One region of the Shewanella sp. SM87 genome, then DNA from elsewhere that is predicted to be linked to it. Evidence: predicted binding sites of a transcription regulator. Region 1 holds the regulator's gene; each other region holds the start of a gene.
What was found. The regulator sigma-54, encoded in region 1, starts transcription at its own class of promoters, with help from an activator protein. The targets are predictions, from matches to a motif close to GTTGGCACGNNNNTNGNNT.

Region 2: L5M11_RS03415 (DUF1328 family protein) is a predicted target of sigma-54. The motif match lies at 1,466-1,484, and genes of this name have one in related genera.
Region 3: L5M11_RS03380 (BON domain-containing protein) is a predicted target of sigma-54. The motif match lies at 1,569-1,587, and genes of this name have one in related genera.
Region 4: L5M11_RS01430 (YggN family protein) is a predicted target of sigma-54. The motif match lies at 1,308-1,326, and genes of this name have one in related genera.

Annotation. Positions count from the first base shown of each region.
Region 1 covers NZ_JAKKSC010000006.1:123,835-126,998, forward strand. The annotation lists gene lptB (LPS export ABC transporter ATP-binding protein) at 1-482, shown strand, start outside; gene L5M11_RS06890 (RNA polymerase factor sigma-54) at 590-2,068, shown strand; gene hpf (ribosome hibernation promoting factor) at 2,097-2,384, shown strand; gene ptsN (PTS IIA-like nitrogen regulatory protein PtsN) at 2,387-2,830, shown strand; gene rapZ (RNase adapter RapZ) at 2,827-3,164, shown strand, end outside.
Region 2 covers NZ_JAKKSC010000003.1:91,886-95,049, forward strand. The annotation lists gene L5M11_RS03405 (diacylglycerol kinase family protein) at 1-845, opposite strand, end outside; gene L5M11_RS03410 (hypothetical protein) at 990-1,184, opposite strand; gene L5M11_RS03415 (DUF1328 family protein) at 1,208-1,384, opposite strand; gene L5M11_RS03420 (NACHT domain-containing protein) at 1,914-3,164, opposite strand, start outside.
Region 3 covers NZ_JAKKSC010000003.1:85,031-88,194, reverse strand. The annotation lists gene L5M11_RS03390 (sigma-54 interaction domain-containing protein) at 1-644, opposite strand, end outside; gene L5M11_RS03385 (glutamyl-tRNA reductase) at 891-1,346, shown strand; gene L5M11_RS03380 (BON domain-containing protein) at 1,623-2,177, shown strand; gene L5M11_RS03375 (DUF3224 domain-containing protein) at 2,445-2,849, opposite strand; gene L5M11_RS03370 (hypothetical protein) at 2,979-3,164, opposite strand, start outside.
Region 4 covers NZ_JAKKSC010000001.1:302,919-306,082, forward strand. The annotation lists gene L5M11_RS01430 (YggN family protein) at 430-1,251, opposite strand; gene glsB (glutaminase B) at 1,436-2,350, opposite strand; gene L5M11_RS01440 (YggL family protein) at 2,350-2,676, opposite strand; gene trmB (tRNA (guanosine(46)-N7)-methyltransferase TrmB) at 2,725-3,164, opposite strand, start outside.

The DNA of each region.
Region 1 (3,164 bases):
ACTTACCGCAAGAAGCCAGTATCTTTCGTAAGCTAACTGTTCATGACAACATCATGGCCGTACTGCAAACTCGTAAAGAACTTAAAAACGAAGAACGAGAAGAAGAACTAGAACATCTGCTCGAAGAGTTTCATATCACCCACATCCGTGACAGCCAAGGCATGTCATTGTCGGGTGGCGAACGTCGTCGCGTCGAAATTGCGCGGGCTTTAGCCGCTAATCCTAAGTTCATTTTGCTCGATGAACCGTTTGCCGGCGTCGATCCTATTTCGGTTATCGACATCAAGAAGATTATCGAACAACTCAAAAGTCGCGGCCTTGGCGTACTGATCACAGACCATAATGTCCGCGAGACATTAGATGTATGTGAACATGCTTATATTGTGAGTCACGGAAACCTGATTGCCGAAGGAACTCCAGCAGAGATCTTAGACAATCAGCAAGTTAGGGCTGTGTACTTAGGTGAACAATTCAGGCTATAGTTAATCGAGCGAAGCCAATGGAGGCAATTTACACCGCCATTGGGCTTCACTCAAAATGATAATAAGCGACCTCATCCAACAATAATAACGTAGGGATCAGCGGTAACATGAAAGCGTCACTCCAGCTCAAACTGGGTCAACAGTTAACCATGACGCCACAACTACAACAGGCTATACGTCTGTTGCAACTGTCGTCATTAGAACTGCAGCAAGAGATCCAGCAAGCATTAGATTCTAATCCCCTTCTCGAGCTGGAAGAGGATCAATTCGACGCCACTAAAACCCCTGTAAACCAAACGCTATCCGATACGGATTTCAGTGAATCTAGCACTCTGCCACCAGAAAAAGACAGCTCCACCATAGACACGGCAGAGTCGCTAACCAAAGAATCCATGCCCGATGAGCTCCCCATGGACACCACATGGGATGAAGTGTTTACCGCCTCCCCAAACTCAGGCCCCGGCGGCAGTCGTGAAGACGATATGCCCTTCCAAGGCGAGACCAGTGAAGGTTTGTACGAACACTTAGAATGGCAAAAAAACCTCACGCCGTTTTCTGAAACCGATTTAGCCATTGCCACCGCCATTATTGATGCCATCGACGATCAGGGCTATCTCACCCAAAGCACTGAAGAAATTCTCGAAGCCATGGGTAATCCTGAAGTTGAGCTTGACGAAGTCGAAGCCGTACTCAAGCGCATTCAGCATTTTGATCCCATAGGCGTTGCTGCACGCGATTTAAGTGAATGCCTGCTGATCCAACTGTCGCATTTCGCCGCTGATACTCCCAACCTAGAAAACGCCCGCATGCTGATCAAAGATCATTTAGATCTGATCGCCGCCCGTGATTTTAGGTTATTGATGCGTAAGACTAAATTAAAAGAAGATGAATTAAGGGATGGTATAGCACTCATCCAAACCCTCAATCCTCGCCCAGGTTTGTTGATCACGCCCAATAATGACGAATACGTTATCCCAGATGTGTCTGTGTCGAAGAAAAATGGCCGCTGGGTCGTTGAGCTTAATCCTGACTGCATGCCCAAAATCAATGTAAATCAACATTATGCTTCTATGGCACGCAGCACAAAAAACCAAGCCGATAGCCAATTTATTCGCGGCCATCTGCAAGAGGCTAAATGGTTTATTAAGAGTCTAGAAAGCCGTAACGACACTTTGCTTAAAGTTGCTAATTGCATAGTGCAATATCAGCAAGGTTTCTTTGAGTACGGTGAAGAAGCCATGAAGCCTATGGTGCTTAACGATATTGCCGAAGCGGTAGAAATGCATGAGTCCACCATCTCACGGGTCACAACTCAAAAATACATGCATACCCCTAAGGGACTTTTTGAACTAAAATACTTCTTCTCTAGCCACGTCGGTACTGACGATGGTGGTGAGTGCTCATCCACAGCAATCAGAGCCTTTATAAAGAAACTGGTGGCAGCGGAAAACCAGAAAAAACCATTAAGCGATAGCAAGATGGCACAACTTCTGGCAGAACAAGGGATCAACGTAGCCCGCAGAACCATTGCGAAGTACCGAGAGGCTATGCTTATTCCACCTTCTAATCAGCGTAAAAGTTTATAACCTACAGTGGATATCGGAGGACGTTTCTATGCAAATAAACCTAAGTGGACACCATGTCGAAATTACCGAATCGTTACGTGCATATGTAGAAGAAAAGTTTTCAAAACTTGAACGCCATTTCGAACAGATCAATAATGTGCACGTTGTGCTCAATGTTGAGAAAATGCAACAAATTGCTGAAGCGAGAATAAACCTCATAGGTGGTGAAGTTTTTGCTACTTCAGAGCATGCTGACATGTATGCCGCTATAGACGCCCTGATTGACAAGCTTGACCGTCAGGTTATTAAACACAAAGAGAAGTTAACAAAACACTAATAATGGAACTTTGTACCATACTGCGGCCGGAGTGCACTACCTGCGCCACTCCGGGCAGCAAGAAAAAGGTACTGGAACTCATCAGCGACTTAGTCGCTGCCCAGTACCCGACCCTCTCATCTCAAGAGATATTCGAAAGCCTAGTGGCGCGCGAAAAGATGGGGAGCACAGGTATAGGTAACGGCATCGCCATTCCACATGGTCGACTAGCCGATATAGATCAGCCCATTGCCATACTAATTAAGTGTGAAGAGCCGATAGCATTTGATGCTATCGATAAGCAACCTGTTGATATTTTATTTGCACTACTGGTGCCTGCAGACCAATGTCAGCAGCACTTAAGTACCTTGTCTTGCATGGCCGAAAAGCTGAGCGACAAGCAAATATTAAAGCAATTACGCAAGACGCATGATGAAACGGAACTCTATCAGGTAATCACTGGATGAAACTGGTCATAGTGTCGGGCCGCTCAGGCTCAGGCAAATCTGTCGCCCTTAGGGTACTCGAAGATCTCGGCTATTATTGTGTCGATAACCTTCCCTTGCCATTGATTGGCAGTTTGCTTGAGCAACTCAAAGGCAGTAACGATCTCGTCGCCATCAGTGTCGACGTGCGTAACATGCCTGAGCAGGATAAGGTCTTAGTGAAACAACTCGCTAGCCTACCTCCAGATACTGAGTTAACGAGCTTCTTCCTTAACTCCAGCGATAAAATTCTGCTCAAGCGTTACAGCGAAACCCGCCGTTTGCATCCTTTGTCGAAGAGCCGAGTCTCTTTGCA
Region 2 (3,164 bases), on a different contig from region 1:
GCTGTTGTGAGTTTTAAAGTCAGGTCAAAATAGGCTTTGAGTTCATCTTTGATTTGCTCGCTGTATTCTTGCCATTTCCCGCCACCAGAAACTGGGTTGGCGATAATCCACGCCACTTTGTGGATGTTAATTTTCCCTTGACTGAGCATGCGATCAAGCGCGCGTAATTGCCATTTGTTTAAGCCAGCGGTTTTGCGGATTTGCTTTATCTGCTGCAGTACTTCGGCGAAGTGCTGTTGTTTATCTTTACAAACCAAATAAGCGGCGAGTACCAGCACTGAGCGGCCACGACCCATAGCACAGTGGATGAGTACCTGTTTATTGGCGCGCACTTGGCGGTGCAGCCAGTTAACGGCTTGATTGAGTTGGGCGCTGGTCGGTACGCTATGGTCGAGGATGGGAATATTTAAATACTCGATATGATCTTCAAATTGCGACCAATCTAAGCCATCAAATTCAGCGGTGACATCCAGAATGGCAGTGATCTTATTGGCTTTAATCTTTTCCAGATCTGCGGAAAAGAGTCTACAGCCGAGATACAGATGTTCATCAATCCTCTGCATGGGTGGTACTGAATCGTATTTTCTGGCCCAGTGGTTATAGAGTCGACTACCTAATAAAAAGGGAATAAAACCCCAACGAATATACCAAGGGATAGTGCCATCTTGGCGTTTTCTAAAAATACTGGCGAGATTAAACCAATAGGCTGAACCGACTAAAAACAGTGACAGACTTGTCCATGCACAAATGAAAGTGAGCAGGGGAGAAGTGTCTGTTACTGCAAAATAGGCTAACAATACTGCACCTGCAGTGTACAAATATTTGATGTGGATCTTCGTTAGCATGCAAGTCCTCCAATGCCATTGTTCTTGGTTAAAATCGTTGCACTTGAATGGATAGATGTCGAGATGAGAGATGCAGAAATGAGCGAGTCTAAACCAAAAGGGTGGCAGTAGACGAGTCTATTGCCACCCTAAAGTGAGATTTGTTTAGCACTTAGTATCTTTAGCTTTAACACCTTCTTTGACTTCTTCACAGGCATCTTCGATAGCGTTACCTGTATCAGTCATTACTTCATCGATTTTTTCGCCCGCGTCTTCGGCTTTGTTATCACTACAGGCCGTTAAACCTAGGGCGAGTAATAATGCGAATGCTGCACTTGTCATCAGGGTAAATGGTTTCATATCTATCTCCTTTTCTAAAAAAATTATAGTCGCGGTGATTTACCCTTAAGGGCATTGATCAGCAGAGAAATCACTAATAACACAATAAATATGAAGAAAATGATTTTCGCTATTCCCGCCGCTGCGCCAGCAATCCCAGCAAATCCTAACAACCCGGCAATCACGGCAACAACTAGAAATACTAATGTCCAACCTAGCATAATAACCTCCTGCCCTTGTATTAATCCTTCTCATGACCGTTTGTGTCACTTGTAAGGTAACGGCTAATGGCTCTTACTTGATTGCGATCTTAATGCCAACTTTAAAAATTTTAAGTAGTTAATTGATTTTAAATATAATTTAAATCATTTTATTTAAAATGGTGTGAGTGAATTAAAAGAGGGGTAGGCAATTTTTACCTAAGCTTCGGTAAGAGTTTCAGCCTAATACGTTGAATCAAAGACTGTGAGCTGATGTCGTCCATAAGTAAAGACAAATAAAAGCCGACACTGTTAATTCGTGAATCAATTCATTAATTAATCAGTGTCGGCTTGTTCTCTATGGGCTTTTTAACGCCAAGCAATTACTGTGGTTAAAAACGCGCGGCGCTCAATGATTGCTGTCATCAAAACCTCCCTGTTTTGATGAGCCATCATGCGAGTGTGCTAGATGCGAGCGAGTGCAGCCGTGCAAATCGGATAGCGTCATGACTTGCTAATATCATTGAATTAAATCAACAAACTATCCTCGTCAATCAAGATGCACTTTGATGTGTTCGGGTAAGTTTTGCAGGCTTGCCGCATCAAGCTTACATCCGCTAGCTAACACTTCTACTAAGCTTGGTAGTTTGGCCAGTGGCGTGAGATCGGTCACTTGAGTGTGGGATATATCAAGGCACTTTAGCCCTATTAATTTTTCTAATGGCGTTAGGTCTGCGATAGAAGTGTTGGCTACTTCTAAATACCATAAGTTTGGCATGCTTGCTAAAAATGCTAAGTCCGAGACCTGAGAGTTATTTAGCCAAAGCAGTGTCAGCTCCGTTAATTTCGCCAGCGGCGTCAAATCTGCTACATCTGTATTGTTGCATCCGAGAAAATCAATTTGAGTTAAGTTGGTTAGTGGCGATAAATCTGACACATTTGTTCCATTGAGCATAAGAGTCTTTAGCATTAGCAGTTCCGCCAATGGCGTTAACTCGACCACTTGGCCGTAGTTCATATAAATAGTTGTTAGTTTTGATAGCCCTGTTAGCGGCGTTAAATCAGATACGGCTGTGTTTGAGAAAGATAGGCTTCTAAGCTCGGTAAACTGGGTTAGCGGTGTTAAGTCTGAGACTTGGGTATTATCGAATTCGAGAGTGTCCAGTTGCTTAAAATCTTTCAATAACTGTAAGTTATTAACTTGGGTATCATTTAAAATCAAATACTTTAAGTTGGGCCATAGTTTCAATGGACGTAAATCAGCAGATTGCACGCCGCTTAAATTGAGACCTAATACATTCTCATGCCCATAATGTTCGAAGGCGGCTGCGATCGCCCTGCGGCTTAGACTGTCTACCTTATCATAATCCCGGCAAAGCTCGGGCCATAGGGTATAGATTGATGCCGAACCTTTATAAAATTCGCGCAAGTTATATATCCACAATTCAGTGGCTTGCCCTTGACGGTCGTTGGGCGCTAGCTTGACCGCAGGGTTAAGTATGATTTTACTCAGTAAATGGAGTGCATAATCTGGTTTCTCTCTAAAACGCTTCCTTTTGTCGGAGAATTTTTCAGCAAGCAGATCTACTGAACCAAATAGTTTCTTGATGAATTGGCTGTGTTGCTGACGGCTGTTGCCGTTTTGAGAATAATCTTCAAACACCAACTGCCAGCATTCGAACCAGCTTTGGTTGTTACAGCTGTAGGTTAAGGAGTCGACTAACTTTACATTGCAACTCAACTGTGACCATTGTTGGCTAATGAAGTGGGCGGCAAAATATTCTTGAAAAGACAAGTGACT
Region 3 (3,164 bases), on a different contig from region 1:
TTGACATGACCAAACAGCTCACTGTCGACCAATTCTGGGCTTAATGCACCACAGTTAATCGCAATAAAAGGCTCGTTCACCCTAGGGCTGGCAAGATGTATGGTATTAGCAACCAGTTCTTTCCCGACCCCACTTTCCCCAATAATCAGCACATTACTGCCTGTCGCAGAGACGCGACGAATTGTGCGATATAGCTTGTGCATAGGAGCTGATGAACCAACAAGCAAACCGTATTGGTCTAGCTCGCTAGCAAAAGGATGCTGTCGATTAGGCGATGATGCTAAATACTGTGCAAAATCAGCAAAAATTTCGCTGATTAGCGGCATATCGTAAGGTTTGCGAAAGTGGTAACCAGCAAAATGAGACATTAACTGATCAAGATTGGGGTTTGGCTGACCGTCGGAGAGAAAAATAAACTCAATATTTGACATGGCCGCATTATCCAGCAGCACAAGGTAATCTTCACGACTAAGACTGGATAACTCAATAATGGCAACATCGACGTGATTTGCCCCTAGCTGCTCTATCCAAGGCAAGTCATCGACACTGCGTAGCTTATTAAAGTCAGCAGCACCAGCAAGTTCGATGATTGCTTGCTCGGCGCTAACATCCTGCAAGTGATAAAAAAGTGTCAGTCGAGCCATGCGTATCTACTCCCTGTATGAAAAACTACTGTATGTCAGCCATGAAATTTTAACAACAGCAACGGTAATAGTTGCCGATGTTCTAAGATGATATCTCGATGAACTGAGAATATCAGTCTAAAAATCAGCCTGTTAAAATATCATTAAAAACGAGAACAGAATATGCATGGTAGCTGAACGAAACAAAATCAGTTTACCCAAGCAGTTAAACAATCTATGTCGAACACTGGCATTAGGAGGCCCATAATGAAGTCTAATGTTGTGCAACATCAGACTGATATCCGCGCCGATATCATGTTGATCGATGAAATCATCAAGCTGAATCAGGAAGGACTCACATTTTACAACCAAGCGAGAAGGTATGTCGAAGACTATAATCTTAAGCGTGTTTTTTCCGCCAAAGCTAACATCCACCAACGAATGTTAACTCGGTTTGAACAGCTGAGACGTTTGGCTGACGAGCCAATTAATGGCCTAAGTCACACCGTGCCCGTCACTTATACTCAAGCAACAGAATTGCTGCAACAGTGCCAAATTTCGCAGGCTATGACCGCCCTTGTCGATATAGAGCAGCAAGTGCTAATCCAAATAAAACAAGCAGTAAGGCAAGCGCATCAGCCACAACTTGTAAACCAACTTGCAGAGGGCGCCGCTTGGCTGCAAATGAGTTACGACGGTACAGGATCGCTCAATCACCATTAATTCCCTGTCGCTAAGTGAGCCATATTTAACCGACTCCCCTCCACTTTTACTACAGACATAATACCGCACTGATGAGTGCGGTTTTTTATGCTCGAATGATGGCTCAACATGCCAGAAAAAATTACATTTTGTCGGTAAAAAAGACCGACCTAAAGGAAAATGCCAAGGTATAAAAACGCCAGAAAAAACAATTAAACCATTAAAAATCATAATTTTAAAAACATTGGCACGATTGGCGCATTACCTAGCTTCGAGAAAACAACGGAGGATATGATTATGAAAACTACAACAGCATCAGTACTAGTGGCTTTACTTGTCGGTTCAATCAGTTTAAATGTGGCCGCCGCCCAAGATTGGAAAGGCGGAACCAAGGATGCGTGGATCGATGGAAAAGCAGAAACCACTTTACTGCTCAACACGAATCTCAATTCCTTCGACATCATTACAGATGTCAAAGATGGTAAAGTGACGTTAACAGGTAAAGTGGAAAGCAGTGTGGATAAAGCCCTCGCCACAGAGCTCATCAAGAGCTTAGATGGGGTGAAAGATGTCGATAACCAACTCACTGTGATGAATGAAAAAGAAGGCACCAGTGAAGTTGTTGCCACCTTAACTGACTCTAAAGTTGCCACAGTCATCAAAACGCGTTTACTGTTTTCAACTGACGTATCCGGCACCCAAATTAATGTGGATGTTGCCAATGGCATAGTCACATTGAAAGGTGAAGTTACCAGCGATGCAGAACGTCAGTTAGCACTGAAAATTGCCGAAAATACCGACGATGTGAAAAAGGTCGTTGATAAAATTAAAGTTGTTAAAAAAGTGTCTTAACTCTCGCGACAACGGCATTTTTTAAATTAAACGTATTTTAAGTAACAGCACACCGATCTAGACTCAAGGTTCGATAGTGCTTTATGAAAAAAGAATCAAAAAAACCAGCCTCAGCTGGTTTTTTTATGTCCATTTTCAGACTCAATCGAAAAGACTTACTCGCTTAAATTAAGAAGGGTGAATTCAGATGACTCGAATGATCATAAAGGAGAAGAGTTACAGAACACTGAGCTAAAACGCAGGCGTTACTCAAGCTTCAAAGCCAAACTAAGCTTCAAAGTCAAACTGGAATACATAAAAATGTTGGCCATTCTCAATATTGATGGTCATAGTGCCAGTTAACCCCAGCAACTCCCCCGCCCCAGAATGGGGTATCACTTCTAAGATCAGACGATTTTGTCCATCGGTCATAATGCCAAAATGTTGTAATACAAAACTGCCCTGCTTACCGCACAAATTACCAACCACTTGTTCAATGGCCACATAGCCAGCTGAGCCCTTGACTGACGTCATAGCACTGAGCATTTCCCCTTTGCTGCGACCCTCAAGCTCACCATAAAAGGTTTTATCTAAGCCCATACGTCCTAACGTCACACCACCAATACCAGTAGCATAGGGGCTATCAGGAGTGAGCTTAACATCAAATTTCCCAGTGATTTTGCTAACTTGCATGACACTCTCCTTGTCGAAATCTTATGCTGACCTATTACCTGCTAACGCTTGCTATTGAAGCAAACATCACCCACTGACCGAAAAACAACTTAGCATAAGCCTGCGTAGATCCATAATGGCATTTACACGCTACTTATGTATGCTGGTCTCACTCACTACCATCTCTATGGTTTTGACTATTTCAGGGCTTTCAGACATAGGTTGGTCAGACGCTCTATCGCGATAAGTCACAGCAATTTTGAATGGGGCTTCAAAAGGATAAACAGGTTCAATACTATCAACTTCGATTCGATCGCCAAGCATGACACTGCCTAA
Region 4 (3,164 bases), on a different contig from region 1:
AAGCTGTTTACGACAATGATATTAACTTTCGGTGAACAACTATGGTTAGCGTAATCATCGCTTAAAAAATAACCATAGCATTGATATCTCGCATCAAAATGATATAACGCAGAGATTTAGACCGAAAAAGTCCACTAAAGTAGGGGGTTATATCTGACTGATATGCCAGCTTTTAATTATATTTTAAGAGTATACCAAATATTCGTCTCTAGACTGTAACATTCCGAACTAAATCGCTGCAAGCCTAGCCTATTAAGCCACATCAACTTAGCCATAAGGGTTGTCGCCACGATTAAACCGTAGCCAATAAAAAAGCCCCTAGTCGATAAATTGACTAGGGGCGTAGCATTCAAGTTTGACTCATGCACAAGGAGATAGAAGTTATTGCAGTTAAAACTAAGGGCGATTCGCAAGAACTATTTACAAGAACTATTCACGCAGTTCCTTGGTTGAGTTTTGTGTCAACACATAAGGTGCTAGTTCTGGCACTTCTTGGCGCAATTGATTTTCAAGCACTAACAAATTTTCAAATCGGTCGCACAAACGGTCAGCCTTAGCTTCTAATCCCTTAGATTGGCTCTCAACTTGTTGCTCAATATCTTGGCCTAAATTGTCCATTTTTTTGGAGAAGGTATCCATCTTGGCTTCAAAATTCTCACCGCCACCAGACATGATTTGGCCACCTAAGTTCATCATAATTGCGCCAATTGAATTCTGGACAATTTGTTCCATTTCCTGCTCGAATTCATCGTTAAATGTACTTTGCATCGAGTCTTCAGTCGCCCCTAAATAGAAGCTATCACCATTCTTATAAGCCACTGAATCAACCCGTTTTTGAACGCCAGCCATCATTTCATCAAATTTTGCACCAGCGGCATCACCCATTAAAGGTGTTAAGGCCATACCAACCGCTTTGGAAGCAAGAGATACTGCCTCATTCACCAGTTCAATCACTTCTGGCACTTGAGTCGAAACTTCATCGGCATATTGAGTAACCAATTTTTTCTGCTTGTCGGTTAAGTTAACTTGCTTACCTTCCACAAATAACTTGTCAACTTCGATACGATACTTTTCTGTGCCCTTCTCGCTCATGACTAATTTTTTAGGCTCAACCATAACGTCATAATTTAAGGCGACTTCACAGCGTTCATCTATTTTTGGCTCTGTTTGTGCTTGCGCCAGCTGTACGCTAGATGTTCCTAAAATCACGCCAGATAATGCAAATCCAGTTAATAACTTATTTAATTTCATTTTTGTTCGTCCTTTAATCTGAATAATTCGATAAACCTAAACTACTGAATAGCTTATAGCAGGAGATGTGCCAACTTTATAACAATATGATTATGTTGGATTTTTTAAAGTTAGCACTAAAAGGTCATTAGCGAAATTCGCTAACATTTAGTCTGATAGTGCTAATAAAAAACGAGAGATAAGACTAGAAAATAGAACGACCGAGACGCTGACTGAGATGCTCAAGCATCGCAGTGCCCGCAAGTGAGTTGCCATTATTATCGAGTTCTGGCGACCATACACAAATCGACAGTTCTCCAGGGATCACGGCAATAATACCACCACCGACGCCACTTTTACCTGGCATACCAACACGATAAGCAAACTCACCCGCACCATCGTATAAGCCAGAGGTTGCCAACAGAGCGTTAAGTTGTCGAGTTTGCACTTGAGAGATAAGCTCAGACCCTGTGATACTTTTACCGCGATTAGCCAAATACAACATGGCCTTAGACAAGTCAGCACAATTCATCTTCAAGGCGCAATAATGAAAATAGGTGCGCAGCACAGTATCAACATCGCCTTGAAAATTACCAAACGACTTCATCAAATAAGCGATAGCCGCATTGCGCGCACTATGCTGATATTCTGAATCTGCTACTTGTTTATCGAAACACACTTTATCGTTTTGGCTTAGTTGCCTGACTAACTCAAGCATTCTGTGTTTAGGAGCACCTAAACGACTCTGCAATAAGTCAGCAATCACTAACGCGCCAGCATTGATAAAGGGATTACGCGGCTTGCCACGTTCTAACTCGACTTGTACTAAAGAGTTGAATGAATGGCCCGAAGGTTCTTTGCCAACACGGCTCCAGATTTCGGCTTCTTCATACAAAGTTAACGCTAAGGTTAAGCTGAAAACTTTGGAGATACTTTGAATCGAAAACGGCTCAAGGTAATCGCCCGCACCTAAAGTTTCACCGTCAACAGTCGTGACGGCAATGCCTAATTTTCCAGCATCAACGCTGGCCAGTGCGGGGATATAATTTGCAACCTTTCCTTGGCCGAGCAAGGGTCGAACTTTCTCGACCACTTCCTCAAGTAATGCCAACTCGGGCATTAACCCCACCAAATGTCGTACAGTTCGCTAACTTCAACCTGAGACACTTTTTGGGTCGCCCAGAATGCCTTAACTGCAGCAATATCTTCTTCGGTACATTTCCCAATCGTTTGAGTGGCGATAATGCCTTCCCATTCGATGTGGCCGCCGCCATGGAAACCTAATTTACGGGTTTCGATCACTTCATCGATGAATTTATCTACAGTTGCATCGATATCGGCTTCAGATACTGATGCATCAAAAGTCCAAGCCATATCGAAACCTAACTCTTGGAATTCATCAACGCGCATTTTCTTACGTAAACGACGGCTACGATTAGTTGCCATAGTGATTTTCCCTTTTGTGTTTAAAATTAGCTAAAATTGAGTTCGTGATTAAGCGATACGCTCAAACATCAGATCCCATACACCGTGACCCAGTCTATGGCCGCGGGCTTCAAACTTTGTCAATGGACGATGATCAGGACGCGGCACAACACTGCCGTCGGCCGACTGGTTTTGATAACCCGGAGCGGCTTGCATCACCTCTAACATATGCTCGCTGTACTCTTCCCAGTCAGTGGCCATATGGAACACACCGCCAATTTTTAGCTTGCGACGAATAAGTTCGGCAAATTCAGCTTGTACGATGCGGCGTTTATGGTGACGTTTTTTATGCCAAGGATCTGGGAAGAACAATTGCACTCGGGCTAATGAACCGTCAGCAATCGCATGTTCTAATACTTCCATGGCATCGTGATGATACACACGTAAATTAGTCACACCAGCAATGGCGGCATCACTGAGGCAAGAGCCTACACCCGGTTTATGTACTT